DNA from 3 places in the Paenibacillus larvae subsp. larvae genome. Region 3 is predicted to be linked to each of the others. Evidence: a T-box and tRNA genes for the amino acid it is inferred to sense, from the RefSeq annotation. Region 3 holds a T-box; the other regions hold tRNA genes.
What was found. A T-box is a leader RNA that pairs with one kind of tRNA and senses whether it is charged. The one in region 3 lies ahead of BXP28_RS09850 (valine--tRNA ligase), so its partner is inferred to be a tRNA-Val.
Positions count from the first base shown of each region.

Region 1: it encodes a tRNA-Val, which carries the amino acid that the T-box ahead of BXP28_RS09850 (valine--tRNA ligase) is inferred to sense. The anticodon was not compared.
Region 2: it encodes a tRNA-Val, which carries the amino acid that the T-box ahead of BXP28_RS09850 (valine--tRNA ligase) is inferred to sense. The anticodon was not compared.

Region 1 is NZ_CP019687.1:325,299-335,251, reverse strand. Features, by position in the region: partial or broken gene BXP28_RS01865 (sensor histidine kinase) at 1-2, opposite strand, end outside; gene liaF (cell wall-active antibiotics response protein LiaF) at 21-686, opposite strand; gene BXP28_RS01855 (hypothetical protein) at 967-1,422, shown strand; gene moaA (GTP 3',8-cyclase MoaA) at 1,532-2,536, opposite strand; gene BXP28_RS23760 (3-alpha domain-containing protein) at 2,578-2,670, opposite strand; gene BXP28_RS01845 (MOSC domain-containing protein) at 2,664-3,185, opposite strand; gene BXP28_RS01840 (hypothetical protein) at 3,411-3,794, opposite strand; gene BXP28_RS01835 (alpha/beta fold hydrolase) at 4,486-5,280, shown strand; tRNA gene BXP28_RS01830 (tRNA-Leu) at 5,429-5,511, opposite strand; tRNA gene BXP28_RS01825 (tRNA-Arg) at 5,516-5,592, opposite strand; tRNA gene BXP28_RS01820 (tRNA-Leu) at 5,610-5,698, opposite strand; tRNA gene BXP28_RS01815 (tRNA-Cys) at 5,707-5,780, opposite strand; tRNA gene BXP28_RS01810 (tRNA-Gly) at 5,787-5,861, opposite strand; tRNA gene BXP28_RS01805 (tRNA-Gln) at 5,868-5,939, opposite strand; tRNA gene BXP28_RS01800 (tRNA-His) at 5,951-6,026, opposite strand; tRNA gene BXP28_RS01795 (tRNA-Trp) at 6,037-6,110, opposite strand; tRNA gene BXP28_RS01790 (tRNA-Tyr) at 6,117-6,202, opposite strand; tRNA gene BXP28_RS01785 (tRNA-Thr) at 6,222-6,297, opposite strand; tRNA gene BXP28_RS01780 (tRNA-Phe) at 6,307-6,382, opposite strand; tRNA gene BXP28_RS01775 (tRNA-Asp) at 6,431-6,507, opposite strand; tRNA gene BXP28_RS01770 (tRNA-Met) at 6,511-6,584, opposite strand; tRNA gene BXP28_RS01765 (tRNA-Val) at 6,648-6,723, opposite strand; tRNA gene BXP28_RS01760 (tRNA-Glu) at 6,789-6,863, opposite strand; tRNA gene BXP28_RS01755 (tRNA-Ser) at 6,874-6,965, opposite strand; tRNA gene BXP28_RS01750 (tRNA-Asn) at 6,968-7,043, opposite strand; rRNA gene BXP28_RS01745 (23S ribosomal RNA) at 7,184-9,953, opposite strand, start outside.
Region 2 is NZ_CP019687.1:3,044,984-3,054,936, reverse strand. Features, by position in the region: rRNA gene BXP28_RS15925 (23S ribosomal RNA) at 1-1,999, shown strand, start outside; rRNA gene rrf (5S ribosomal RNA) at 2,139-2,255, shown strand; tRNA gene BXP28_RS15915 (tRNA-Ser) at 2,300-2,391, shown strand; tRNA gene BXP28_RS15910 (tRNA-Met) at 2,401-2,474, shown strand; tRNA gene BXP28_RS15905 (tRNA-Glu) at 2,489-2,563, shown strand; tRNA gene BXP28_RS15900 (tRNA-Val) at 2,570-2,645, shown strand; tRNA gene BXP28_RS15895 (tRNA-Met) at 2,667-2,740, shown strand; tRNA gene BXP28_RS15890 (tRNA-Asp) at 2,744-2,820, shown strand; tRNA gene BXP28_RS15885 (tRNA-His) at 2,849-2,924, shown strand; tRNA gene BXP28_RS15880 (tRNA-Gln) at 2,935-3,009, shown strand; tRNA gene BXP28_RS15875 (tRNA-Lys) at 3,017-3,092, shown strand; tRNA gene BXP28_RS15870 (tRNA-Leu) at 3,129-3,212, shown strand; tRNA gene BXP28_RS15865 (tRNA-Gly) at 3,216-3,287, shown strand; tRNA gene BXP28_RS15860 (tRNA-Arg) at 3,292-3,368, shown strand; tRNA gene BXP28_RS15855 (tRNA-Pro) at 3,378-3,454, shown strand; tRNA gene BXP28_RS15850 (tRNA-Arg) at 3,464-3,540, shown strand; gene BXP28_RS25245 (hypothetical protein) at 4,122-4,175, opposite strand; gene BXP28_RS15845 (DEAD/DEAH box helicase) at 4,319-7,165, opposite strand; gene BXP28_RS15840 (SWIM zinc finger family protein) at 7,162-8,751, opposite strand; gene BXP28_RS15835 (hypothetical protein) at 8,955-9,245, shown strand; partial or broken gene recQ (DNA helicase RecQ) at 9,292-9,953, shown strand, end outside.
Region 3 is NZ_CP019687.1:1,903,039-1,912,991, reverse strand. Features, by position in the region: gene hemG (protoporphyrinogen oxidase) at 1-1,371, shown strand, start outside; gene hemL (glutamate-1-semialdehyde 2,1-aminomutase) at 1,434-2,735, shown strand; partial or broken gene coaA (type I pantothenate kinase) at 2,980-3,935, shown strand; gene BXP28_RS24200 (hypothetical protein) at 4,015-4,257, shown strand; gene BXP28_RS24195 (phosphodiester glycosidase family protein) at 4,250-4,717, opposite strand; gene BXP28_RS24190 (hypothetical protein) at 4,684-5,340, opposite strand; gene BXP28_RS09860 (RluA family pseudouridine synthase) at 5,644-6,087, shown strand; gene BXP28_RS09855 (LysM peptidoglycan-binding domain-containing protein) at 6,329-7,465, shown strand; gene BXP28_RS25760 (YszA family small membrane protein) at 7,529-7,693, opposite strand; T-box leader at 7,884-8,153, shown strand; gene BXP28_RS09850 (valine--tRNA ligase) at 8,258-9,953, shown strand, end outside.

The sequences.
Region 1 (9,953 bases), 1.6 Mb from region 3:
ACACAGCCGAACCTCCTCTTTTAGAAAACACGTACCTGAATATCTCCTACGAGATAAGAAAGTACAAGTTTCACCTGCTGATCACTCGTTTCATAATTGGGAGATGTCCAATTTACTTTATTCCATACACCCGTTTCCTTTTGGTTATAAACGGAAGCCTGCCCTATCATGACTGAAGCAGAAACCGAAGCCCCAACATCCTCCGGAATAATCAGATTAACATTACCGATTAATCCTTGAAGCACTAATGTCGTTTCTTTTTGCTCCAAAATAGCTGTTGATAAATCCATATTCAGTTCCCCGATCACAAACCAGATACTGCTGTCTCGAAGAACCCAAGGCTCAGAACCAAGGCGGATACTGTCAATGACTCTTTGTCTTTGTTCATAACGCTCGTGCCTGTGAAGCTGCTGCGACTTTAAATAGAAGTATCCAAGAGAAATAAAAATGACGGCAATGAGCAGAAAAATCCGATCTCCAAATATAAAGAAAACGCCGATTATTACCAGCAGATATCCTTTTTTATCTGCCTGAGACCAAATACGGTATATCCCAAACACTATGGAAGCAAAGGCAATGACAGAAAAAAAGCCAACCTGGCGTTCCAAAATTAAAAATATACCCGCTCCAATAAATAAAAAAGCGGTATTTCTTTTCCGTCTAGCGGCGGACTCTTCCTTTTCCATGTCCCTGCCTCCTTCCTGTTTGGGTCATCAGATAAACAAGCATACCATATTTGAAGGATGCCTCCAAGATTTTTTACATAGGTTACGGGAAGCGTTCACCGGTTAAAAAACGAAAAGATTATGTTTCCTCTTGAGTGTACACGAAAAACCAAAGTCTCCCTATAGACCAGCGGCGGTGCTTCCCCCCGACCAAAGTCGGGGTTCCCTTACAATCCCAGCCCTCTTCCTTCATATTCTTCTTCTATAGCGGGCATATTAGCCATGGAAAGGAGGGGAAGTTATGCCGCTGAATTATGCCCGCAAAATCGGGTTATGTATATTTATCTTCCTTATATGTATCGCTGTTTCACCTGCAAATGCTCAAGAACCAAAAGAGCCCCTTATTCAAATTTACAGCTCGGAAAAACAGCAAGTTATTCAAACGATTCCCATGAATGAAGAAGTCAGAGAACAAGTAGCCAGTTGGTTTAGTACAATAACAGGTATCTCCCCTAAACTGAAAATAGATACTCCCAAAGGATTGGCTATCCGGTTTCCTTTGGATCCCCCTCTGACTTTTTCAAACACATGGGTCCCATCTGCGCATGCTAAGGAAGTTTTCTTGCTTTTGGATCAGAGTCAAAAAGAGCCCCCTATGCTGCTTGTATTTACAACGGATCAAAGGTCTCATGTTTTTACTTTCAGTCATAATATTCAGCCTTTTTTGCATAAGAACCGAATAAGAATTCACAAATAAGGAATAAGGAATTCCGCTTGCTTAAAGCAGAAATAGGAGAAAAGCGGAATTCCTTATTCTTTCCGCCTACTGATTTGGCAGGAAAATAGGATGAGTCTGGTAAAAGAGGCTAACCGCCAATTTGTGACATACGACGCAAAGTCGGCTGATGGGATTGCTTTTCTCCTAGCAGCGCCTGGGCCATCTCATGGCTTTGGGGTTTAAGGTCCAGCGCCCGGAAAAACAAATCCATGATGGCCTTTTCATCACCAATATACGGTCTGACATTGAACTCATCGGACCAATATAAGCAGGGCTTAATATTCCCGTCTGCCGTTAACCTCAGCCGGTTACAGCTTTCACAAAAATGATCACTCACCGGGTGGATCAAACCAAAAGTTCCTGCAGCTCCATGAATTCTGAAGTTTTGCGAAGGCCCGTTCCCGACAATCCCCTTAACCTCCTGTACTTCCCATCCTTGTTTTGAGCATTCCTCCATCACTCTTGCAAGGGAGACATATCGGCCGCGCCATTCTTGGTCGTCATGACCAATCGGCATATATTCAATAAATCGAACTTGAATAGGATGGTCCCGGCTCAATTCGATAAAATCAACGATTTCATCGTCATTGATTCCTTTCATCAATACTACATTTAACTTTATCGGGTTAAACCCAACCTTGGCCGATGCGTTCAATCCCTCGAGAACTTTCTTTAGCTTGCCCCCTCTTGTAATAAATGCAAACCGGTCTTCTTTTAGAGAGTCAAGACTAATGTTGATTCTTGTAAGCCCTGCCGCTTTTAACTGCTCTGCCTTTGGTCCAAGGAACATGCCATTCGTTGTCAAGGCAATATCTTCAATTCCAGGAATAGAGGATAGTCGATTAACCAGATCTTCAATATGTTTACGAACAAGAGGCTCTCCTCCGGTTAATCTCAATTTTCTCACTCCCAGTCGGGCAAGTACCCTAACTACTGTTGTGATTTCATTAAAAGTTAACAAGTGATCATCCGGTTCAAACTCCATCCCTTCTTCAGGCATGCAGTAAACACAGCGTAAGTTACAGCGATCTGTGACCGAAATCCGTAAATAATCATGGACCCGGCCGTAGCGATCTATCAATACATTCTGCACACTTGTTCCTCCTGTTCCCGTAATTTTATGACCAAGACTATTTAAGGCTGTTTTCCTGCTGTTTTGGAGAGTTGAATCAGCTTATTCTCAAAACTGGTGCGCCAACTATCGGAAAGAGCCTCAACTTCTAACAATTTAAAATACCTTTTTTATTTTCACGTTCATGATATTTAAGCCTGTTTGCAAAGGAGACTGTTATTTCTTTGGCATCTCGCTTGAGGAGTTTAATTTCGGGACAGTCTGAAATAGTTCCCTCCTCCAGTATTCTTGCATAATAACCTGTATATCCCAAATTCGCTACTTCAGAAACAATCTCTGGTACTCCAAATTGAAAGATATCGCCAATATACACCTCATTTTCCGGCATTCCTTCTACTGTCAAGTTTTCTCCGAAAGCCCCGAAAGACAAATTCTGCTGAAGGTTGGATTCCCAAAAAGGATAATGCTCGTAGCAGTATATACACAAGGCTTTATCAGGTCCACCATGATATTTCAAGTCTGCCTGCCCATCACCTGTCAGGTTTGTCTTATTCAAGAAAACAGGGAACTTAACTGGTGTTTTAAAAATGCCTGTCTTCGTCAGTTTCCCGTGAAAACAGGCCTCAATAGGCATTCCAGCATTTACGGATTTGACTAAAGGCTCGGCCACTTCGTTGTCCTCCTGGTGAATAATCTACATGTTTCAAATTATACCAGCTGTAGGATTGAAGAGAAACATGCAATCTTAATAACGGATTGATACTATTAGAATAAGATAAGCTGGAAAACAATAAAAAACCTTGACGGTAGGTATTAAGCCGCCAAGGTTTTCTAATTGTCTTGGACCCGATATGTGTATACCTTCCAAAAACTATCTTGCTCTTGGTCCATACCATTAGCCTCCAGTACGGATTTTGCGATAAGTATCAATAAAGGAAAGAACATCCACACGTTTTCCTCTTTTTTTGGCCACTCTTGCCATTCGAAGGAGAGTCGTCCAAAATTCATCTAATACAGCGGATTCCGGATAAGTTTCTTCCTTTTTCCCTATTTTCGTGGTTGATGGTGAGACAGGTGCTTGGTCACTGGAGATGAGCATTTGAATTTGTTTTCTTTTCCACTCGTCACCTTTTACGTAAGTTACACCGATTTCCCGCATTTTTTTTCTAACTGAGGTCACAGGACGCTCCAATTCTTTAGCAATGACAGCAGGAGGGCAATCTTTCGACAGCACTATCAACCTATCCAATTCTTGGCTAGTCCATGATCTCTTTGACATGCTATTCACTCCATTCCTTCCTGTTCATATGATAATTTTCCCTATAAATAATTCTAACAAAATCATAGCAAGTAATTGTTACATAAGTTTTAGGATTATTTTAACATATAGCTACAAATTTGTGTCGAATTTCGGTACTTTTTATCTATCATATAGACCAAATGGTATGATACTATCGTCATGTTTTTCCTTTTATCGGAAAATTAAATGAGTGAGTTTAATTTCGGCCGGGACTTCAGCCTATAACTTAAGTCCATCTGATTTACCTTCATCCGGAAACTTATTTATATTTTCTGTATTCACTTGAATGGAGGATTCTTTTCTCCTTTTTACAAATTGGGTTTGAATTTTTTTTCTGATTTTTGACAATTTAAGGCAGTATTCACGCATTTATTTCCGAGGAAATATTATCCAACAATATTTGTCTTTCAAAGCATCTTTCCAAAAGGAACTTTGATTTGTGCTATGATATAACAAAAGAAACGAAAGTCCTCTATTTTATTTCGGCTGCTGATTTATTTTTTGTTAACTTGAGTTACTCAATTTCATAATACAACTGGTGAGCACTTAATAGAGAAGATATAGATAGATACGGTCCAGATTTATCTATATCTTGTACCCGTTCCGATGGATATCTAAGTTATGAAATGGATTCGACTATCAGTTTATGAACTTAAGGAGGTTATTTTTAATGAAATTAACAGTAAGAAATAAAGAAATGTACATAATTGATGAGGGAGAGGGTCCAGCATTGGTTTTCCTTCACGGTTCCCCTTTTGAGGGGAGCATGTGGATTAATCAACTGGATTATTTTAAATTGTCTTACAGGGTAATTGCACCTGACTTTAGAGGAATGGGACAATCTCAAGACTCCAAGCATCCATTTTCATTTGAAGAATTAGCCGAGGATATACTTGCTTTGCTGGATAATTTGGGTATTGTCCAATTTGTTTGCTGTGGTCTTTCCATGGGAGGATATGTTGCATTTTCCTTATGGCGTAAAGCGCCTGAGCGAATCCTGGCGTTTATTCTGACGAATACAAGACCGGATGCGGACACAGTCGAAGGCCAAACAAAACGATTGCATACAGCTGGGAACCTGCTTGAACATGGCTCCAACCAGTTAGTTGAGCAGATGTTACCAAACCTTGTTGCCGCGGATACTAAAAAAGATAATCAAAAACTGGTACAAGATATCCAAAACATGATTCTGTCCATGGACCCGGCCGGTTTGGCACACATCAGTCTGGCTATGGCATTTCGTGAGAGTTCGATTCAGGATTTATCTTCCATTTCTGTTCCTGTCTTAATCGTAGCCGGAACCGAAGACCCTATTACTCCTCCCGATGTGATGCAGCGAATGGCGGATAAAATTCCTGATTCCCAATATGTTCAGATAGATAAATCCGCACATCTGACACCTTTGGAGCAACCTGGCTGGTTCAATAAACAGGTAAAGTCCTTTCTAAAGCAAATGTTCCAATAATAAGGGTAATGAATGCTGCTAGTAAAAAAGAAATCAAAACAAATTGGAAACAAAAAATAACAGAATTATTCTTGAAAAGAAATGCAGTGGAATTGGGTATATAGAAAAAGCAAGTGCAGGGTAATAGCTGCACTTGCTTTTTGAATTATGCCGGTGAAGGGACTTGAACCCCCACTCTCTTGCGAGAAACGGATTTTGAGTCCGTCGCGTCTGCCATTCCGCCACACCGGCTTACTGGCGTGCCCTAAGAGATTCGAACTCCTGACCTTTTGATTCGTAGTCAAACGCTCTATCCAGCTGAGCTAAGGGCACTTACTATTCGATAGAACTGGTGCCGAAGACCAGACTTGAACTGGTACGGTAGTCACCTACCGCAGGATTTTAAGTCCTGTGCGTCTGCCGATTCCGCCACTCCGGCGTAAATAATGGAGGCGCCACCCAGATTCGAACTGGGGGTAAAGCTTTTGCAGAGCTCTGCCTTACCACTTGGCTATGGCGCCTTAGGATGGAGCGGAAGACGGGGTTCGAACCCGCGACCCTCGCCTTGGCAAGGCGATGCTCTACCACTGAGCCACTTCCGCATTAAACTGGGGGTATAGGATTCGAACCTATGCATGACGGAGTCAAAGTCCGTTGCCTTACCGCTTGGCTAACCCCCAACAGGACTATATGGGGCGATCGAAGGGAATCGAACCCTCGAGTGTCGGAGCCACAATCCGATGCGTTAACCACTTCGCCACGACCGCCATAAAACTTTGGCAGGGGCAGCAGGAATTGAACCCACACTAACGGTTTTGGAGACCGCTGTTCTACCTTTAAACTATGCCCCTATAATATGGTGGAGGCTGATGGATTCGAACCACCGAACTCGTAAGAGAACAGATTTACAGTCTGCTGCGTTTGGCCACTTCGCTAAGCCTCCACATTATAAAACTATGCGATGGTGCCGGCGAGAGGACTTGAACCCCCAACCTACTGATTACAAGTCAGTTGCTCTACCAATTGAGCTACACCGGCTGGTCGCTATGGTGGCTCGGGACGGAATCGAACCGCCGACACGAGGATTTTCAGTCCTCTGCTCTACCGACTGAGCTACCGAGCCTCAACTTATTTCCAGAACTTCCATGACATCATGATTCATGGAATAGAATGGCGGAGCTGACGGGATTCGAACCCGCGGTCTCCTGCGTGACAGGCAGGCATGTTAGGCCTCTACACCACAGCTCCATATTGCGGGGGCAGGATTTGAACCTACGACCTTCGGGTTATGAGCCCGACGAGCTACCGGACTGCTCCACCCCGCGGCAATTAACCTTAGAAGCAAGCGTATCTGCTAATCGCTTATGCCTATCTTCCGGGTTAAATTATGGTGGACGCTGACGGGATCGAACCGCCGACCCTCTGCTTGTAAGGCAGATGCTCTCCCAGCTGAGCTAAGCGTCCATATAAAGCAATGTGAGTTCAATTATATTAGGTTCTCACTGCTTTGTCAAAAGAAAAATTATACATGGTGACCCGTAGGGGATTCGAACCCCTGTTACCTCCGTGAAAGGGAGGTGTCTTAACCCCTTGACCAACGGGCCGGATATATAATGGCGGAGAGAGAGGGATTCGAACCCTCGAGACGCTTTTGGCGCCTACACGATTTCCAATCGTGCTCCTTCGGCCAACTCGGACACCTCTCCATTGGCTCCCCGAACAGGGCTCGAACCTGTGACAACTCGATTAACAGTCGAGTGCTCTACCAACTGAGCTATCGGGGAATAGGATTTTTCGAAGCATTACTGCCTCGGTCAGGCTGCGAGAAAATATCCTGCCTTAGAAAAGGCATGCAGCTTGAACCAGCCTCTTGCACCCTGAAAACTAGCAGCGAAGCAAAGTGTACTTAGAACAGTTGTTTCTTTAGGATAAGCCCTCGACCGATTAGTATTGGTCAGCTCCACGCATTGCTGCGCTTCCACCCCCAACCTATCTACCTCGTCGTCTTCAAGGGGTCTTACTACTTGGGAAATCTCATCTTGAGGCGGGCTTCACGCTTAGATGCTTTCAGCGCTTATCCCTTCCGTACATAGCTACCCAGCTGTGCTCCTGGCGGAACAACTGGTACACCAGCGGTACGTCCATCCCGGTCCTCTCGTACTAAGGACAGCTCCTCTCAAATTTCCTGCGCCCACGACAGATAGGGACCGAACTGTCTCACGACGTTCTGAACCCAGCTCGCGTACCGCTTTAATGGGCGAACAGCCCAACCCTTGGGACCTACTTCAGCCCCAGGATGCGATGAGCCGACATCGAGGTGCCAAACCTCCCCGTCGATGTGGACTCTTGGGGGAGATAAGCCTGTTATCCCCAGGGTAGCTTTTATCCGTTGAGCGATGGCCCTTCCATGCGGTACCACCGGATCACTAAGCCCGACTTTCGTCCCTGCTCGACTTGTAGGTCTCGCAGTCAAGCTCCCTTCTGCCTTTGCACTCTTCGAATGATTTCCAACCATTCTGAGGGAACCTTGGGGCGCCTCCGTTACTCTTTAGGAGGCGACCGCCCCAGTCAAACTGCCCACCTGACACTGTCCCCGAACCGGTTCACGGTCCCGGGTTAGAACTCCGATACGATCAGAGTGGTATCCCAACGCTGCCTCCACCGAAGCTGGCGCTCCGGCTTCTTAGGCTCCCACCTATCCTGTACAGATCGTACCAAAGTCCAATATCAAGCTGCAGTAAAGCTCCATGGGGTCTTTCCGTCTTGTCGCGGGTAACCTGCATCTTCACAGGTATTAAAATTTCACCGGATCTCTCGTTGAGACAGCGCCCAAGTCGTTACGCCATTCGTGCGGGTCAGAATTTACCTGACAAGGAATTTCGCTACCTTAGGACCGTTATAGTTACGGCCGCCGTTTACTGGGGCTTCGGTTCATAGCTTCGGGCCTTAAGCCCTAACCACTCCCCTTAACCTTCCAGCACCGGGCAGGCGTCAGCCCATATACTTCGCCTTGCGGCTTCGCATAGACCTGTGTTTTTGCTAAACAGTCGCTTGGGCCTATTCACTGCGGCCCCCTCGAGCTATTCACTCTACCGGGGCACCCCTTCTCCCTAAGTTACGGGGTCATTTTGCCGAGTTCCTTAACGAGAGTTCTTCCGCGCGCCTTAGAATTCTCTTCTCGCCTACCTGTGTCGGTTTGCGGTACGGGCACCTGCACCTGGCTAGAGGCTTTTCTTGACAGTGTGAGATCAAGACCTTCGCTACTGCTATTTTCACTCCCCGTCACAGCCCGGCTTTCATCGTGTGCGGATTTGCCTGCACACCAGCCTCACTGCTTGGACAAGCACTTCCATCAGCTTGCGTCCCTACCCTACTGTGTCACCCCATCGCTCATAGCGGTGTTTGGTGGTACAGGAATTTCTGCCTGTTGTCCTTCGACTACGCCTTTCGGCCTCGCCTTAGGTCCCGACTTACCCTGAGCGGACGAACCTTCCTCAGGAACCCTTAGGCTTTCGGCGGATCAGATTCTCACTGATCTTTTCGTTACTCATACCGGCATTCTCACTTCCAAGCGCTCCAGCTGTCCTCACGGTCAACCTTCTATGCTGCTTGGAACGCTCCCCTACTGCCCTTAATTAGGACCCATAGCTTCGGTGGTGTATTTAGCCCCGTTACATTTTCGGCGCAGAGTCACTCGACCAGTGAGCTATTACGCACTCTTTAAATGGTGGCTGCTTCTAAGCCAACATCCTGGTTGTCTGTGCAACTCCACATCCTTTCCCACTTAACACACACTTGGGGACCTTAGCTGATGATCTGGGCTGTTTCCCTCTTGACAATGGATCTTAGCACTCACTGTCTGACTCCCGGGCACCGAGTGGATGGCATTCAGAGTTTGACTAGACTTGGTAACCCTTGGCGGGCCCCGCACCCAATCAGTGCTTTACCTCCATCACTCTAACCCGAGGCTAGCCCTAAAGCTATTTCGAGGAGAACCAGCTATCTCCGAGTTCGATTGGAATTTCTCCGCTACCCCCACCTCATCCCCGAATTTTTCAACATTCGTGGGTTCGGGCCTCCAGTGAGTGTTACCTCACCTTCACCCTGGACAGGGGTAGATCACACGGTTTCGGGTCTACGCCTGCATACTTCCAAGCAATACAAAGTATTGCTACTTCGTAAGCTTATGCTTTGCCCTGTTCAGACTCGCTTTCGCTGCGGCTCCGGCTCTTCACCTTAACCTTGCATGCAAGCGTAACTCGCCGGTTCATTCTACAAAAGGCACGCCATCACCCTGATTTCCCGAAGAAAATCATAGGGTTCTGACTTCTTGTAAGCACACGGTTTCAGGTTCTCTTTCACTCCCCTCCCGGGGTGCTTTTCACCTTTCCCTCACGGTACTGCTTCACTATCGGTCGCTAGGGAGTATTTAGCCTTGGCAGATGGTCCTGCCGGATTCCGACGGGGTTTCCCGTGTCCCGCCGTACTCGGGATCCACCTTGGAGAGAGCAGACTTTCAGCTACAGGGCTGTTACCTTCTGTGGCAGGCCTTTCCAGACCTCTTCGCCTAATCTGCTCCTTTGTAACTCCGTATAAGGTGTCCCACAACCCCAGTGAGCAAGCTCTCTGGTTTGGGCTCCTCCGCTTTCGCTCGCCGCTACTGACGGAATCACGATTGTTTTCTTCTCCTCAGG
Region 2 (9,953 bases), 1.1 Mb from region 3:
CCCGCCAAGGGTTACCAAGTCTAGTCAAACTCTGAATGCCATCCACTCGGTGCCCGGGAGTCAGACAGTGAGTGCTAAGATCCATTGTCAAGAGGGAAACAGCCCAGATCATCAGCTAAGGTCCCCAAGTGTGTGTTAAGTGGGAAAGGATGTGGAGTTGCACAGACAACCAGGATGTTGGCTTAGAAGCAGCCACCATTTAAAGAGTGCGTAATAGCTCACTGGTCGAGTGACTCTGCGCCGAAAATGTAACGGGGCTAAATACACCACCGAAGCTATGGGTCCTAATTAAGGGCAGTAGGGGAGCGTTCCAAGCAGCATAGAAGGTTGACCGTGAGGACAGCTGGAGCGCTTGGAAGTGAGAATGCCGGTATGAGTAACGAAAAGATCAGTGAGAATCTGATCCGCCGAAAGCCTAAGGGTTCCTGAGGAAGGTTCGTCCGCTCAGGGTAAGTCGGGACCTAAGGCGAGGCCGAAAGGCGTAGTCGAAGGACAACAGGCAGAAATTCCTGTACCACCAAACACCGCTATGAGCGATGGGGTGACACAGTAGGGTAGGGACGCAAGCTGATGGAAGTGCTTGTCCAAGCAGTGAGGCTGGTGTGCAGGCAAATCCGCACACGATGAAAGCCGGGCTGTGACGGGGAGTGAAAATAGCAGTAGCGAAGGTCTTGATCTCACACTGTCAAGAAAAGCCTCTAGCCAGGTGCAGGTGCCCGTACCGCAAACCGACACAGGTAGGCGAGAAGAGAATTCTAAGGCGCGCGGAAGAACTCTCGTTAAGGAACTCGGCAAAATGACCCCGTAACTTAGGGAGAAGGGGTGCCCCGGTAGAGTGAATAGCTCGAGGGGGCCGCAGTGAATAGGCCCAAGCGACTGTTTAGCAAAAACACAGGTCTATGCGAAGCCGCAAGGCGAAGTATATGGGCTGACGCCTGCCCGGTGCTGGAAGGTTAAGGGGAGTGGTTAGGGCTTAAGGCCCGAAGCTATGAACCGAAGCCCCAGTAAACGGCGGCCGTAACTATAACGGTCCTAAGGTAGCGAAATTCCTTGTCAGGTAAATTCTGACCCGCACGAATGGCGTAACGACTTGGGCGCTGTCTCAACGAGAGATCCGGTGAAATTTTAATACCTGTGAAGATGCAGGTTACCCGCGACAAGACGGAAAGACCCCATGGAGCTTTACTGCAGCTTGATATTGGACTTTGGTACGATCTGTACAGGATAGGTGGGAGCCTAAGAAGCCGGAGCGCCAGCTTCGGTGGAGGCAGCGTTGGGATACCACTCTGATCGTATCGGAGTTCTAACCCGGGACCGTGAACCGGTTCGGGGACAGTGTCAGGTGGGCAGTTTGACTGGGGCGGTCGCCTCCTAAAGAGTAACGGAGGCGTCCCAAGGTTCCCTCAGAATGGTTGGAAATCATTCGAAGAGTGCAAAGGCAGAAGGGAGCTTGACTGCGAGACCTACAAGTCGAGCAGGGACGAAAGTCGGGCTTAGTGATCCGGTGGTACCGCATGGAAGGGCCATCGCTCAACGGATAAAAGCTACCCTGGGGATAACAGGCTTATCTCCCCCAAGAGTCCACATCGACGGGGAGGTTTGGCACCTCGATGTCGGCTCATCGCATCCTGGGGCTGAAGTAGGTCCCAAGGGTTGGGCTGTTCGCCCATTAAAGCGGTACGCGAGCTGGGTTCAGAACGTCGTGAGACAGTTCGGTCCCTATCTGTCGTGGGCGCAGGAAATTTGAGAGGAGCTGTCCTTAGTACGAGAGGACCGGGATGGACGTACCGCTGGTGTACCAGTTGTTCCGCCAGGAGCACAGCTGGGTAGCTATGTACGGAAGGGATAAGCGCTGAAAGCATCTAAGCGTGAAACCCGCCTCAAGATGAGATTTCCCAAGTAGTAAGACCCCTTGAAGACGACGAGGTAGATAGGTTGGGGGTGGAAGCGCAGCAATGCGTGGAGCTGACCAATACTAATCGGTCGAGGGCTTATCCTAAAGAAACAACTGTTCTAAGTACACTTTGCTTCGCTGCTAGTTTTCAGGGTGCAAGAGGCTGGTTCAAGCTGCATGCCTTTTCTAAGGCAGGATATTTTCTCGCAGCCTGATCGAAGCAGTAACGCTTCGAAAAATCCGGTTTGGTGACGATAGCGGAAGGGAACCACGCGTACCCATCCCGAACACGGCCGTTAAGCCTTCCAGCGCCGATGGTACTTGGACCGAAGGGTCCTGGGAGAGTAGGACGTTGCCAAGCTGTATACCTGCGGGCATATAGAACCTGCTTGGGTCATTTCTAATGGAGAGGTGTCCGAGTTGGCCGAAGGAGCACGATTGGAAATCGTGTAGGCGTCAAAAGCGTCTCGAGGGTTCGAATCCCTCTCTCTCCGCCAGTTTTATTCGGCGGCGTAGCTCAGCTGGCTAGAGCGTACGGTTCATACCCGTAAGGTCGGGGGTTCAAGCCCCTCCGCCGCTATACAATCTTAATAAGGCCCGTTGGTCAAGGGGTTAAGACACCTCCCTTTCACGGAGGTAACAGGGGTTCGAATCCCCTACGGGTCACCATTATATGGACGCTTAGCTCAGCTGGGAGAGCATCTGCCTTACAAGCAGAGGGTCGGCGGTTCGATCCCGTCAGCGTCCACCATATTCGTAATAATTAAATCGTCGCGGGGTGGAGCAGTCCGGTAGCTCGTCGGGCTCATAACCCGAAGGTCGTAGGTTCAAATCCTGCCCCCGCAATATGGAGCTGTGGTGTAGAGGCCTAACATGCCTGCCTGTCACGCAGGAGACCGCGGGTTCGAATCCCGTCAGCTCCGCCATTTACTTTACCAACCCTTTTGTCATGTGGCGGTCGTGGCGAAGTGGTTAACGCATCGGATTGTGGCTCCGACACTCGAGGGTTCGATTCCCTTCGATCGCCCCATAACTTTTTTTGGGGGTTAGCCAAGCGGTAAGGCAACGGACTTTGACTCCGTCATGCATAGGTTCGAATCCTATACCCCCAGCCACATATGAGAGCCATTAGCTCAGTTGGTAGAGCACCTGACTTTTAATCAGGGTGTCGAAGGTTCGAGTCCTTCATGGCTCACCAGTTTTACAACAAGATCAGACACAAATTTCATAATTTGCGCGTGTGGCGGAATTGGCAGACGCACTAGACTTAGGATCTAGCGTCTCTGACGTGGGGGTTCAAGTCCCTCCACGCGCACCATTTGCGGAAGTGGCTCAGGGGTAGAGCATCGCCTTGCCAAGGCGAGGGTCGCGGGTTCGAATCCCGTCTTCCGCTTCACGTGCCCTTAGCTCAGCTGGATAGAGCGTTTGACTACGAATCAAAAGGTCGGGAGTTCGAATCTCTCAGGGCACGCCATTTTTATGTCGGGATGTAGCTCAGCTTGGTAGAGCACCTGGTTTGGGACCAGGGGGTCGCATGTTCAAATCGTGTCGTCCCGACCATATATAGATGTCCCAGTAGCTCAGCTGGATAGAGCAACGGCCTTCTAAGCCGTGTGTCGGGGGTTCGAATCCCTCCTGGGACGCCAGTGATTACCGAATCTTTCATTAGCTTGTGGGCTAAGAAAGGTTTTTTTATTTTGTTCTAGTTTAAAATGGACCCCCATTTAATAAATTAGCGTGGCCTGTTTTAGTATTAACAAGCTGAGACTGTGTTTAAAGCCCCTAAAAATCCTTGAGAGTGCTTGATTTATACCATTGCCAAGCTTGTCCATATTGTCTAAAATAAGATTAGGATAAAAGGTTTTTTTCAAGAAGAATCTACTTCATCCGGTTTGTCGTGTCCATTTCTTGTGTACCGTAAGCCGGACAATTATCACCAGGTTGTATGCTTGTTTATTTTTAGAAAAGAGGAAATCCTAAATTCCACTTAAGTGCGTGATTTTCTTTTCTTTTCACGATTCGCTGTGGTAAAATACGCTTTAGTGAGGTTAAACGGAAAAAGGTTTCAGAAATTGATGGAAACATATTTGCCTTCTCTACATACGATAAAAAAGACCGTAGATGCGGGAACATCCACGGTCTAACACAATAGATTGCCTTCAAGGGTAATCAGCTTCAATCATTGGGACGAAGATAGACCTCCTTGAGCCGCAAAGTCAAGGGAGGTCTACTTCTTTTTCTGCGAAAGGATCAGGACGACTAAGCTCGCGAAGGAAATCATCAGCGTCAGTGCGTCTTTCACTTCCACAGGGCATCACCTCCTGATTTGAGGTTAGCCGACACCCTTGAAACTTACTCTATTGTATGATTATTATATCACCAAGCTGGGAAAAGTTATAGAAATTTTTTCCATATTCTGCGTTTTTACCAGTCTTTTCTTAGCGAAAGAAGCTCCTTCAGTTCATCTGTATCCAATTCAGTGATCCAATTTTCCCCTTGGCCCACAATTTGCTGGCTTAGGCCGAGCTTCTGTTCGATCATCTCGTCAATCCTCTCTTCCAGAGTTCCCAAAGTTATAAATTTATGGACCTGCACATTTCGCGTCTGACCAATCCGGTAGGCCCGGTCCGTGGCCTGGTTTTCTACGGCTGGGTTCCACCAGCGGTCAAAGTGGAACACATGGTTTGCCGCTGTCAGATTGAGTCCCGTTCCTCCTGCTTTAAGCGACAGGAGAAAAACATAACGCTGCTCATCTTCAGGTAATGTAAGATCTTGAAAGCGTGCTATCATCTTATCCCGATCTGCTTTCGAGGAACCCCCGTGCAGGAAAAGTACAGGGTGTCCAAGCTCCTGCTCCAGTACGTGCTGGAGCAGAAAACCCGTGTCCACGAATTGGGTGAAGATAAGGCATTTATCACCTTCGTCACGAAGCTCGTGAACCATTTCAACCAGACGATCAAGCTTGCCGGACCGCTGCTCCCATGGCCCGCCCGGCCGTTCTTTGAGCACGAGGGCGGGGTGATTACAAATTTGTTTTAGCTTTGTTAAAGCAGCGAGAATGATACCGCGCCGTCCCATACCGCCAGCCTGATTCAATCTGTCGAGCATATCATGGATATAGTTTTCATACAGCGAAGCTTGTTCCGCAGATAGAGTAACAAATGTTTTGACTTCGTTTTTATCGGGCAGATCCAGTTGAATAGCCGGGTCTTTCTTAATACGGCGTAATAGGAAGGGCCTAATCAGTTTTTGCACCTGATTAATGGATTTCGTATCCTGTATTCGTTCAATTGAATGAACATACCGTTGGGTAAATTCCCTTTGGGTACCCAGGTAACCGGGATTAAGGAAATCGAAGATAGACCATAGTTCCGTCAAGCGGTTCTCAATGGGGGTACCGGTCAAAGCTATCCTATGGTGCCCCTTCAGCTTACGGATCGAGGCGGCCTGTTTGGTATAGGCATTTTTGATGTTTTGTGCCTCATCCAGACAAATTGAGTCCCAATATACGGTGCTGAGTTCTTCTTCATCTAGGTGAGACAACGTATATGAGGTCAGAACCAGATCGGTTGCGGATACCGCCTGCTCAAAAGAGACCCCTTTCCGCCGGTTAGGGCCATAATGCAGATGTACATTTAGTGAAGGAGCAAACCGCTTGAGTTCCATTTGCCAATTACCCAGGACGGATGTAGGACAAATGAGAAGGGAAGGAGAGGAGAGGCCTCCGTCTTCCTTTGCTTTTAATAAGTAGCTGATCCATTGAATGGTTTTTCCAAGTCCCATATCATCGGCCAGACATCCTCCAAGCTGCAGCTGTCTAAGAAAATGCATCCAGGAAATTCCCTCCGACTGATAAGGCCGCAGAGTCCCGCGAAACCCTTTGGGAGTGGAAATACCGGGAATTGAGGCCGCATGCGTCATACGGTCGATCAGCTGGCGTAAATGGTCTGTCACCTCCACTTCAAGAAGAAGCCGCTGTTTAGTTTTATCAGCTTCCCCGGAAACAGGAACTTGGTCTTCTCCTTCAAGAAGATGAAGTTCAAGTACATCCTTCAAAGTAAGACCTTTTTGCTTCTTCATTCTTTCGACCATCTGCTCCATCTGTTCGTAAAGCCCCGGATCGATTTGTACCCAGCGACCCCTGATTTGTACGAGATTGCGCTTTTCTTCCAGTAGCCTGAGGAATTCCCCTTCGGTCAGTTCAAGGTCTTCTATAACTAGTTTCCAGTCAAACTCCATTAGCTGCTTAAGCCCAATCAGAGATTCTCTGGCGGCTCCGGCCTGGCCTTTTAGCTTAGCTCTCATACGGGGCTTTATTCTTCTAATTCGTTCCCACCATTCAGGCAAAAAGATGGAATAGCCGGCTTCTACCAACCGCAAACTCCCTTCAGTCAGAAAACGCCAGGCTTCGTCCGTAGAAAGCTGCTTTTTCAAAGAATAAGGCTTTTTATCTTCCCTTAGCCAAGGAAGCATCATTATCCATTTCTTCGTGTCTTTTTGTACCCTGATTTGATGATCAATCCATTCTTTGGGTAAAGAAATTTCTTCTATGGCAGGCTTGCCATTTTCTTCGACGGTCCGAATTATAGCAGGATTGTCACGATCCTGCAGAATAATATCAAGTTTCCAGTTATCCCGATAGGCAGGTTCATTCAGTTTAAGACAAATCCGGAAAGGGAGCCGATTCTTTTTCCATCCAATTGCCACAAGCCAATCCTCTTCATCCATCCAGGCCGTTACCGGTGAGAGGCCTTGCCGAAAGGAAAGTTGTTGTTCCAGTTCCTTAAGTACGGATTTTCTGCTTCCGTCTTGATCGATCCATTCCGGAACAAGTCGGGCCAGCCACGCAGAAGTATCTTCAAAGGAGGGTTGATGATCAGGAGACAAGTTTATTTTCCACCCCAATGTCCCTTTTTTCCACTGCTCATAGTCCGGCATAAATTGCCCTGCTTCCAAAGCCGACAGGATATGAGGAGAGATTTGGATTAATTCTTCCGTTAGAGGTCCCCATTTAAGGGGAAGGTGCCTGGCACAGGAAGGGGCCGCAAAATAATCCAATGCCTCCAATGGAGTCAGAAGGAGTCCTTTTTTCTCATGCCATTCCAAGGTTTCAATGGTTGTTCCGTAATAGGAAGGGGCATGCCAGGCAAACAAAACATTTTTAAGATCAAAAGCATCCCATATTCCGCCGCTTCCCCGTGTTCCCCAAACAAAAAAAGCTTCGGACGCCATCCACTCCGCATGGACAACAAGCGTTCCGGTATCCATCATAGCACCCATTTTCCTTTCTTGAATTCTTCTTGAAAAGCCCTCAGCCGGGCATATTTATCCGATAGAAAAGTAATATACTGCTTCCATTGAAGTTCACGCCCTAATATCCGGTAATATTCCTGGAGCTCCTTTAAAAGACGTACGGCAATCTTATAAGAGGAACGGTTTTTCTCCAGGATTGCTCTCTCAATAGATTGGTGGTACAGGGGCAGCAAAAGCGCCGGATCTGTTTCTTCTACCGCTTTTAGTTCCATAGTATACAGATTAAGCGGCGATTCCTGATTGGACAGTTGTAGATCTACCCATTGCTGGTATCGCTTTGTCTGCAGCAGGTAGCCGGTATAGTAATAAAAAGAACGCGGAAGAAGAGATTCCATCACTTCTACCCATTCCTGATCAGAACCGGTATGCTTAGCCACCTCCATCCAGTACTGACAAAGCAAGCGGAAATCATCCTGAGAAGACTTTGTCATGGACGGCTTTAACCAACGTAACCAGTCCAATAAAACATCCCATTCCTGATGGGTACGGGCTTCCTCCAAATAAAAAAAGAAGTCAGAAGCCCGCCGTTCATGAAGATTGTCCAGGATAGAACAAGCCTTTTCCCATTCCTTGCGAATGACTGAGAAGTGGGCTAAGGCAATGCATAATACATCTTCCTGCCGGGGGTTTAGGGAATGGGAAGAGATGCGCCGTTCTCCCAATTGTTCTACTTCTCTTTGTTTTCTTTCCGGCAGGGTATCTTTCCACCACAACAGCCTGTATACGTATAACCAGTCAATGGGACTATTTATTTCATTTAAAGCAAAAGGGCCTAAAATACTCAAGGTTTCGGACCATTTATTATCGGCCTTTTTTATCCATGTCTCTGCTTTGGGTTCTTTAAACAGTTTTCTGAGTTTTGAAATAATGTCTGCCGATGTAGTCCGGCAATTTTGCTCGTGATAAGCAGAGAGATAAGTTGATTTGGTTTCCTCATAAAAAGTTTCCATTTTTCTTAAGATAAACACATATACATTTATTTGGTATATGAACTGGAGTTCCGGTTCCCATTTCTCCACTTCCGGAATTAAGGTTTCCTGGACCTGTGAGGCAAAAGTGTCGAAAGACTGCTGATGGGTCACGGCGAAACCATGAAACTTGGTTTCAAACCATTCGTGCCATTCACCTATCGTTTGTCGGGAAGTGAGTTTTGCAGACCGTTCCGCTTTGCGGGCTTGCTTTAAGCTCTGCGACCGCTGCGTCCTCCGTTTCGTTTGAATAGCCTGTTTCAGTTCTTGTAAAAGCAGCTCGGGTCTGCCAAAAGAAGAATATAAGGAAAAAAGCACAGCAGCCATGTGGGAACAAGGCTTTTCCTCTGAGCATATGCATGAGCTGCCGGTTAAACGGGAGAGCGGAATATGAACCTTATAATCCTTCTGTTCCTGTACTTTAGCCTCCAGAGCTCCCTTCTCCAAGGTAAGTACTTTCACATGCCCCCGGTGAAAATGATTCCAGCCTAATTCCAAGATAGAAGGATCATAATGGAGCTGTGCCTGCTTGATCAGTTCTTTCATTCTGTTTTTGGGAATATGCAGTTTCAGCATCCGAGCTTGTACCTCCGGGTATTGCTTTTCTTCTTATCATAGTAACAGATTTTTTCCTTTCATGCCCATTTAACAGCTTCGGTTTTTATCATTCGTTTTAATCCCTTTGAGAAACAAAAGGTTCAGATTTCCACCTAAAGTATGATAAAGTGTTAAAAGATGAATCCTGTAGAGGAACGATTGAAACGGAAGGGATGTAAAAAATGGGTGTGAAATATGGAAGGGAATATACAGATATCTTATTAGATCTGATGAAACATACGGAGTCGATAAAGGAAATTTATGATTGCTTTGACATGTCCAAGCAAGAATGGGGAGCTCTTGCCGGACAGGAGCGACTGGAATGCATCCGGACTTTTGCTGATGATGTATTTTACGGCCTTGGGGCAGAACCTGTCATTGAAGTAGGACGTGGAACCGTACAATATGATTCTTCCCGCCATCTTATCCAAATCCACAGCGGCCAGGTTACTTCTATTGTCCACCTTGTTTAATCAGGAGGAAAAGTATGGCGGAACCGGTGTTCAGGGCGGCGGGAGACTGACGCTGGATCATGCCGAAGCTCTGCTTCAGCAGCTATATGGTTATACTTCCTTCCGGGAAGGGCAAAAACAGATAATTTCAAGCCTGTTGAAAGGCCGGGATACGTTGGGGATTATGCCTACGGGCGGGGGGAAGTCGATTTGCTACCAGATTCCGGCTCTGCTGCTGGATGGGCTGACTTTGGTCATATCGCCTCTCATATCATTGATGAAAGATCAGGTAGATGCTTTAACATCTCTAGGTATTGAAGCTTCTTACATTAACAGTACACTGGACGCGGCTGAGGTAGGACACCGGATACGAAGGGCTATGCAGGGCAAAATAAAACTGCTGTATATCGCTCCGGAACGTCTGGAATCAGAGCGATTCCGCTCTCTGATGCAGGGACTTGAGGTTTCCTTTATAGCGGTGGATGAAGCACACTGTGTCTCGCAGTGGGGGCACGATTTTCGGCCGAGCTATCGGGCGATTACCCCATTTATTGGACAATTAAGGCGCCGTCCGCTTGTGGCGGCTTTTACCGCAACCGCTACTAACGAGGTTACACAAGATATCGCAGGTCTGCTTGATCTTAAACGCCCGGCCATTCATATTAACGGTTTTGCCAGGAACAACCTTTCCTTGAATATACTCCGGGGAGAAAATAAACGTGACTATGT
Region 3 (9,953 bases):
CAGCGTTACGCGGAAGAGGATGACGTCCCTGTCCAAATTATAGTTGCGGAAAAGACCGGAAAATTCGGAGGGAGAATTCATACTCTTCGCCGGGACGGGTTTGTATTTGAAAAAGGGCCTGATTCATTTCTGGCAAGAAAGACCCCTATTCTGGACTTGTCCAGGGAGTTGGAGCTTATGTCTGAACTGACAGGAACCAATCCTAAGGCCCAAAAGACCTATATTTTAAAAGAAAAGGAATTCCACTTAATTCCCCCGGGACTTGTTCTCGGGGTTCCTACCCAGTGGGCTCCGTTTTTGGCGAGCCGCCTGATTTCACCGGAAGGCAAACGGCGTGTTGCGGAGGATGTAACTTTGCCGGTGGGAAAAGAGAATGGGGATGAATCACTGGGTGATTTTCTTGAACGCAGGATGGGAAAGGAAATGCTTGAACATGTAGTTGAGCCGCTTCTTGCAGGAATCTATGCCGGGGATACTTACAAGCTCAGCCTGCAGGCTACGTTTCCCCAGTTCCAACAGGCCGAGAAGCATGCCGGAAGCCTTATTCTTGGAATGATGGAGAATCAAAAGAAAGCCAGAGCATCCGCTGCTCCGGAAGACATTCCCCAAGAAGCCTGTTCTTCGGCATTTTTAACGTTTACCGGCGGGCTTCAAGTGCTGATTGGAAAGCTTGAGCAAACGCTTCGGTCCCAGAATCATGTAGAACTAAGGGAGAACTGTGGAGTCTCATCGTTTGATAAGAGAAAAGATGGTTACCTGGTCCGGTTTGAAGATGGAAAAGAAGAGAAAGTGGACGGTATTGTACTAACTACACCCAACTTTCATTCCTGCGAGCTCTTAAGTTCCCTTCCGTCTGCAAAACCACTGCGTGACATCTCCTATGTTTCGGTAGCGAATGTTATTCTGGCCTTCGAGGAAGAAGAAATCAAACATGTGCTTGACGGAACGGGCTTTTTAGTTCCACGTAAGGAAGGGCGTACCATTACTGCCTGTACATGGACATCGGCGAAATGGCTGCATACTGCTCCGGAAGGAAAGGTACTGCTGCGATTTTATGTCGGCCGTTCAGGAGACGAAGGCTGGACCGAATGGAACGATGAGGAATTGGTTTCCCGTGTTAAAGAGGATCTTCATGATTTGATGGGAGTAACTGCTGAGCCTTTATTTTATGAGGTAACCCGGCTCTACAAGTCAATGCCCCAATACCCTGTCGGTCACCTGGATGCTATCCGGCGGCTTCGCCGGGATTTAAGGGAACATATGCCTGGTGTATTTGTCACTGGTGCCGGTTTTGAGGGAGTCGGGCTTCCGGATTGTATCAGGCAGGGAAGGGATACGGCTAAAGAACTGATCCACCACATTAAGGGGTAGAGCAGGCAGTCCAATTCATTATGTCTGTTCTCCAGTATTTTTAGTACAAAGGAGTTGGCAGTATGAGCACGAATCGCCTACGAATAGACAGGAAGTCGGCAGAGGCTTTTGAAGAAGCCAAGAAAGTGATCCCAGGCGGTGTGAATAGTCCTGTCCGAGCGTTTAAGTCCGTTGGGCTTACCCCTTTATATATTGATCATGCCAAGGGATCCAAAGTATATGATATAGACGGCAATGAATTTATAGATTACGTAGGGTCCTGGGGACCGCTTATTTTAGGACATGCCCACCCTGAAGTCATTGCCCAGATTCAGGATTACGCAGAAAAAGGAACCAGCTTTGGGGCCCCGACGCTGATTGAGACAGAAATGGCCCGGATTGTTACTGAACGCGTACCCTCCGTTGATATTGTGCGCATGGTGAATTCCGGAACGGAAGCGACCATGAGTGCTCTTCGCCTCGCCCGCGGCTATACCAAACGCAATAAGATTGTGAAATTCGAAGGAAGCTATCACGGCCATGCAGATTCTCTCCTGATTAAAGCGGGGTCCGGAGTGGCGACATTGGGACTTCCTGACAGTCCCGGTGTTCCTGAAAGTGTGGCGGTTAATACGATAACCGTACCCTATAACGACTTGGATACTTTAAAAGAAGTATTCCATACTTTCGGTGAAGATATTGCGGCAGTAATCGTTGAGCCGATAGCGGGGAATATGGGAGTGGTTCCGCCTCTGCCGGGATTTCTTCAAGGACTCCGCGATATTACGGAAAAGTACGGATCACTGCTTATTTTTGATGAGGTGATGACGGGTTTCCGCGTCCATTTGAATTGCGCCCAGGGTCTGTTCGGTATAACTCCTGACCTTACGTGTCTGGGGAAAGTGATCGGCGGAGGCCTTCCTGTAGGAGCTTATGGCGGGAAACGGGAAATTATGGAGAGAATTGCCCCAAGTGGTCCGATCTATCAGGCCGGTACATTATCGGGTAACCCGCTGGCTATGATCGCAGGTTATACTACCCTTCGTTTGCTTGGGGAGCCGGGTGTGTATGAAGAATTGGAGCGTAAATCGTCCAAATTAGAAGAGGGATTTGCCCAAAATGCCCGGGAAGCGGGAATTCCCTGCACAATTAACCGGGTTGGGTCCATGGTATGTCCATTCTTTACGGACCAGAGAGTGATTAATTATGAAACAGCCAAAACCTCTGATCTGAACCGCTTCACTTCCTATTTTGCCCGTATGCTGGATTATGGAGTATCTGCCGCTCCTTCCCAGTTTGAAGGGATGTTTGTATCGTTAGCTCATACGGATGAGGATATCGATGCCACAATCGAGGCTAACCGCCAGGCTTTGAAGAGATTATAACCAGCAAAAATAAACGCCGTTTCTCCGTCTCACGGGCGGGGGATCGGTGTTTATTAATGATTCATACCGGCATTATCTTTAGATGAGGGAAGGGCGTTCCGAACAGGGCTGCGAAGCCGTTTCTGCTCGAGCAAAAAATTCCTTTGGAATCCAGGAGGAGTTTTTTTACTTGATCTTGCTGCCGGAGTGAATTATATTGAAATCATTCGAATTTTGTCAGCGACCGGAAAGAGGTGTCCAGGCTTTGCCTACCCCATATACAAAAATTAACCGTTCTCCTTTCCTCAAACTAACCCGGGAGCATTTGGTAAACCTGTGCCGGAATGAAACGCCGGCCATGACTGAACAGGAATTAGCCAGGCTAACAGGGCTTAATGAAACTATATCACTGAAAGAAGTGAGGGAGGTTTATTTTCCGCTTTCCAAATTGATTCATCTTCATGTGAAAGCTTCCCAACAGCTGTATGTTGAGGCCAGCCGTTTTTTGCAGAGCCCCTCCCGGAAAGTTCCCTTTATTCTTGGTATTGCGGGGAGTGTAGCGGCCGGGAAGAGTACAACGGCTCGTGTACTTCAGCATTTACTTGCCGGTTTTCCGGAATATCTCCGTGTGGATTTGGTTACAACAGACGGCTTCCTGTTCCCTAATGAGGTGCTTGAAGCCAAAGGACTGCTCCGCCGCAAGGGCTTTCCCGAAAGCTATGACATCAAGCGGCTTCTTTGTTTTTTGGCGGATGTAAAGGCTGGTTTGAGTGAAGTCCGGTGTCCGGTATATTCCCATTTTGAATATAATATTGTCAAAGACCGGCATATTGTTGTCCAACAGCCTGATATACTGATTGTGGAAGGGCTGAATGTTCTTCAAGTAGGGGGGATCCCCAGGATCAGCGTCCCAGAGTGTTTGTATCCGACTTTTTCGATTATTCCATTTATGTGGATGCGCAGGAGGACCATATTGTCCGGTGGTTTCTGGAAAGATTTCTTATGCTTCGGACTACGGCGTTCCGCAACCCTGCGTCTTATTTCCGCCGATATGCAGATGTGACGGAAGATGAGGCTATCCGGGTGGCGAAGGAAATTTGGGAGACTATAAACGGAATTAACTTGAAAGAAAACATCCTCCCTACCAAAGGGAGAGCGGATTTAATCTTGACCAAAGGGTATGACCACTCTGTAGAACAGATCCAAATACGCAAACTGTAGTTAGTATAGCAAGAAGCAGGGAGAAAAACTCCCTGCTTCTTTTTTTATGAGACCGTTAACCCTGCGAAGGCTCTTCATTATGCGTTTCTGCGGGGGAGTAACCTGCTCCTTGCTTCCGCCTTGTCTGCAGTCTGGATTGGAGACGGGAGTTGTTGCAGGCGTCGGATTCAGTTTACTGCTGGGAACCGGAGTCTTCGCCGGAGCAGGACTTGGTTTTTCTGTAGAAGCCGGTTTTGATGTTCCGGTGCTACCACGTCCCGGTGTTTTTGTAAATTACTTTTTTTTCGGTTTTGATTTCTTGTTTGCCTGCTCTTTCAAATAGTCCGGATGATCATAGGCCCCCCCGGATCAATTTCCTTCAATCCTTCCCAAATGTTATGGACTTCTACATCTTTCGGGCGGTTAAAGATCAGGAACCCGCTTGGCAATCTGCGTTCGCCGTATCTGCTGGATGGTTGGGTAAGCAGTTTACGATCCTTTACCATTTCGGAAGAGGCTCCTCCATCTAAAAATCCGGCATTGATGCAGCCCTGTTCCAGCAGAAGGTCTTGTACCTCACGAAGTGTGGCTCCTACACTATGAGCCTGGCGGCCGTCAATCACTACGAAAATAACGGTTCCGTCTGCACGCTGTCCTAACGCAGTACGCGGAGCCCGTCCCCAACCCCCGTCTCCCTTCGTAATAAGCGGTTTTCCGTTGGCAATTACTCTTGGATAGAAAGAGACGGCTTCCGAAACCTTCATGGCTCTCAGTTGATCAATGGAATACTTCCCGATAACCAATGTGCCTTTATCTGTAAAGCCGACAATATGCTGGGGATATCTTCTTTCTGATCGTTATACAATACTTTTCCGCCGGACAAAATGGCTCCGATTGGAGCAAAGCCGTTACCCAGGCCGTCAGGATCAATAAACCCGCCTCCGTTTACGCCGGCAACAGCGCCGGTGCGTTCTACCATGGAAGTGATGCGTTCTCCCTCTCCTTTTTTTCCGGGAACCACTACTCGGATAGAGCGGGGGTCAAAAACGTACATCATTTTCCCTACCCAATAATCTCCCGAAATGTCAACTACTTTGACGAGTTGATCGATACTCTTGTTTTTATTGAAGGAGACGGCATTTAAATCTTGCTTTTCCTTGGCATTGCGGTCATTCATGTCGTGAATGGCTTGAACCATTTGATCCCGTTTTTCTGCGCCTACGAGAATCCAGGCCCACTCACGGTGCTGGGTTGTTATTACAGTTTTGGCCAAAAACTTCATGATGGATTGGCCGGGAGGAGTCATGTATAAGAAGGTAGATGTCAAAAAAGCTATGAAAGTAGTGACAAAGAGAGTTTTTTTTATACGTCCAAAATTCTGCCATTGCTGTTTAGTATTACTAAGAATTCTCAAAGAAATATTCAATTTGCTTCTCTCCTATATGTTCTGGTGGAATCATCTGATTTTTGTCTGGAAAGGCTATTTTCCTATGATAGCATACCAGGTTTAAATAGAGATTTCATTTTTGTTACAATAAGAATTGGAATAAGACATTGGATCAAGCAGTCCGGAAAGGAACGAAAGGCGACATGAAGCGATATTTTATTTTGGATGTTCCCATTGATTTATGGATCATGATAGGTGCATTTATCCTTTTCCTCGGGATAATCGTATGGAGAAGCAGACAAAGGGGAAGCAAACGATGATCAGCTGGACCAGAAAAGGTTCGTGGATGGAGGTCAAAATTCCGCACATCCCGCAGGAAGAAAGGGGCAAAGGTGCAGGGTCCGGCATATTCACAGACTTGATGCCGAAACAACGGGTGCTGTCTTATATGCGAAAAATGAATGGAGTCACCTGCTGCTGGACGAAGGCATGCGGCTAAAGACGGTCAGAAGGGAGTATGCGGCTTTGGCGGAAGGGTGTATCGAACCGACGGTAGGAGTCATAGATTTGCCAATCGGGCGTGACCGTCATCATAAGTCCAAAAGAAGAGTAACCCTTAAAGGACAACATGCTGTAACCCGCTATGCTGTAGCTGCACAGCTAGAACAGGCAGCACTGCTCCATTTAAGCTTGGAAACCGGACGTACTCATCAGATTCGCGTCCATCTTAGTCATATTGGCCATCCTCTTTTGGGGGATTCGCTATACGGGGGAATACCGCACTAATTTCCAGGCAGGCCCTGCACGGGGAGCGGATCTCTTTCTCTCACCCTATCACGGGGGAGGATTTGAGGATAGAAGCACCATGGCCGGGAGATTTTACCGCCTTATATGCAAAACTGAAGGCTGAGACGAAAATATAGTCATGCCGTCCTTTCTTTACCCATATAATGATACAGATATGAAGAAGCCAGTGGAGTCATTTGGAGGGATCGTAACGATCTCCTGAAGGGAGGACGTAAAACTTATGACGGATCAGCAAACAGGGCTTAGATTTGATATTTACGAACGTATCCATCTCGCCGAAGATGCTGCCGATATCCTTGAATTGGAAGATGTGGAGCTGATTCCACAAATCCAGGTGATGACGGCAGAGGATCAGGCCGTTTTGCAGGGAAATCTAATTCTTACAGGGAGTTACATAGGGGACGGAAATGAAGGGCAGCGCCATCTTGAACATTACATACCAGTAGAAATCTCATTGCCTTTGAACCGGATCAAGAGGGCCGACGATGTATTGGTTGAAATTGAAAATTTTGATATTGACTTGCTGTCTTCCCGGAGCCTTAATGTAACAGGAATACTGTCGCTTCATGGGGTTGAAGTACTTTCCCATCAGGAAGAGGAGGCCGATGTATGGCCCGAAGAAGAGGAACTTGTATTCATTCACCAGAATGATAACAGGCAAACCCCGCAAGGAGAAAAACCGGAATTTGCTCCTCTGCAGGAAGAACCGGTAACTCCCGAACGAAAGACGGAGGCAGTAAATCGGGAACCGGAAGAAAAGGCAGCCCCGCAGCAGGAGCGGATTAAAGAAGAGGAACAGTCCCCGGTTTCCTCCACGGGGCCTTCCAAGAATACTTCCTTTCTGCAAAAAGAGGTTCCGCAAAAAGAAGTGTTCCTATCAGCAGAACCTCAACCAGAAGAGTCTTCTGAGGAATTTCAACGGGAACCTACCGCGATTTCATTTGATTCTGTAGCCGAATCTGGTGAATTTGCTGTCCAAAAGGAGGAAGAAGAGAAAGCGGAAGAACCGAAGGAACTTAAGGTGGCCTTTTCGGGAAAACAACTTGATGATGCTGCAGGTTATGTCCATTCCAGTGGAGGGCAGTCTAATGAAAGGGAAGAGGACACCAATGGGGGAACGCAGCCGGATTTTGAAGATGAGGTTCCCCGTGCAGATGCTCTCGAATGGAAACGCCTGTTTGTAAATTCGGAATCTGAGCAGCCTTTCCGTAAAGTGAAAATGTGTATTGTACAAAAGGAGGAGACACTGGAAGACATAGCAAAAAAATATGACATCAATCTGCGTGAGCTTCAGCTTCATAACCGTCTGTCGGATCAGGAAGTATCCGCCGGGCAAATTTTATATATACCAAAGTAAAAGTTAAGCCCCGGGCATTGGGTTCCTCCAAACCGGGGCTTTGCGGGCTTCATTTTGATTGTTTCAATACACTTCGAAAAGAAAGCCCAGGTAAAACAAGAACAGGATAAACAGGAGAAATACATCGAAGCTGTTTGGTAGTATGAGTGTACGGATAAATTGAAGACAAATTATCGGAAACAAGACCCCACGGATCGTGTACCTGAATTTGTACCACCACTTTTGCATTGTCTGTTCCCACCTACTCCCTTGCTAATTTTTTCCGTGACTTTGATCAAAAAAAGGCTCATTGCTAGTTTATGACAGGGTCCGATATGGATATGCTGGTGATAAGCGATCCCGATCCATAAAAGATTGACTGGACAGGGGAATTCAGCTAGTATAAAATGTGGATTATATCCAGAGGGGATATTAAATGTTAAGAACGAAGAAGGGGAGTAGTAAGTAGGATAGCCCTTAAAGAGAGCGGAGCTGCTGCGCTGAGAAGTTCCGTAGGAAGCATCTTGCTGAAGTCACCCCGGAGTTGTAAACGTGAAGAGGATTTCTTTGAAAACCTTTAGCGCTTACCGGCCTGCAGCCGTTACCTGCTTGAAGTGTCAGGGTGAATCCGTTTTTTTAAGCAAGAAATGGGCGGTTTTCACACTGAAATGAAGGTGGTACCACGGAAGTCAGACCTTTCGTCCTTTGTGACGGAAGGTTTTTTTGATTGCAGGATGCCGTGTCCAATTAGCTGGTTGTATGCCGGAAAGCTATTCTTACAAGCAGGAAACAGAATGGAGGGTGTACGTCAGGATGACAGAAGCTAATGACAAACAAACCGTTTCGATGCCGACAACTTACGATCCTTCACAGGCGGAGAAAAAATGGTATGATTACTGGATTGAAAAAGGTTTTTTTAAAGCCGGGCAAAATCCGGAAAGGGAGCCTTATATGATCGTTATTCCTCCTCCAAACGTGACGGGGATGCTGCATATTGGGCATGCACTCGATTTCACTTTGCAGGATATTATTATCCGTGCTAAACGGATGCAGGGATATGATGCTTTATGGCTTCCCGGTTCCGACCATGCCGGTATTGCCACACAAACCAAAGTGGAACAGAAACTGAGAGAAGAGGGAGTAAGCCGGTATGATCTCGGGCGTGAAGCTTTCCTGGAGAAAGTATGGGACTGGAAAGAGTTATATGCCGGAACGATCCGGGAGCAATGGGGGAAAATGGGGCTTTCTCTGGACTTTTCCCGCGAACGCTTTACCCTGGATGAGGGGCTGTCCAAAGCTGTCAGGAAAGTATTCGTAAAACTGTATGATAAAGGTTTGATTTACCGCGGCAAATATATTATCAACTGGGACCCTGCTGCACGAACGGCTCTGTCCGACATTGAAGTGGAATACAAAGAAATACAAGGGAACTTGTACCATTTGGAATACCCGCTTAAAGACGGAAGCGGTTCAATTACTGTTGCCACTACCCGTCCTGAGACCATGCTGGGGGATGCGGCGGTAGCTGTACATCCGGAAGACGAACGTTATAAAGACATGGTTGGCAAGACGCTGGTTCTGCCAATCGTTGGCCGGGAGATTCCGGTAATTGCGGATGAGTACGTGGATAAAGAATTTGGGAGCGGAGCAGTTAAGATCACACCTGCCCATGATCCGAACGATTTTGAGGTAGGACACCGTCATAATCTGCCGCAAATTCTGGTGATGGATGAATCCGGTAAAATGAACGCGGAAGCAGGTCCTTATCAGGGCATGGATCGTTTTGTTTGCCGCAAAAAAATTGTGGCGGACTTGAAGGAACAAGGCGTGCTGATCCGCATTGAGGAGCATATTCATCAAGTAGGACACAGTGAGCGCAGCGGGGCGGTTGTTGAACCTTACTTGTCTACCCAATGGTTTGTTAAAATGAAACCGCTCGCCGAGAAAGCAATTGAAGTACAAAAGTCTGATAAAGGCGTACATTTTGTACCAGACCGGTTTGAGAAGATTTATTTGCATTGGATCGAAAATATCCGTGACTGGTGCATCTCCCGCCAATTATGGTGGGGGCATCGTATTCCGGCCTGGTATTGTAATTCCTGCGGGGAAGTAACAGTTTCCGGGGAAGACGTTACCTGCTGCCAGCATTGCCAAAGTAACGATATCCGGCAGGATGAAGATGTACTGGATACCTGGTTCAGCTCTGCCTTGTGGCCGTTTTCAACATTGGGCTGGCCGGAACAAACAGATGATCTTAAGCGTTACTTTCCGACCAACGTGCTGGTAACCGGTTATGACATTATTTATTTCTGGGTAGCCAGGATGATTTTTAGTAGTCTGGAATTCACCGGACAAATTCCATTTAAAGATGTTCTGGTTCACGGTCTTGTCCGGGATGCGGAAGGCCGCAAAATGTCCAAATCACTTGGCAACGGAATTGATCCTCTTGAGGTTATTAAGCAATACGGGGCCGATGCCATGCGCTATATGCTGTCTACCAGCAGTACCC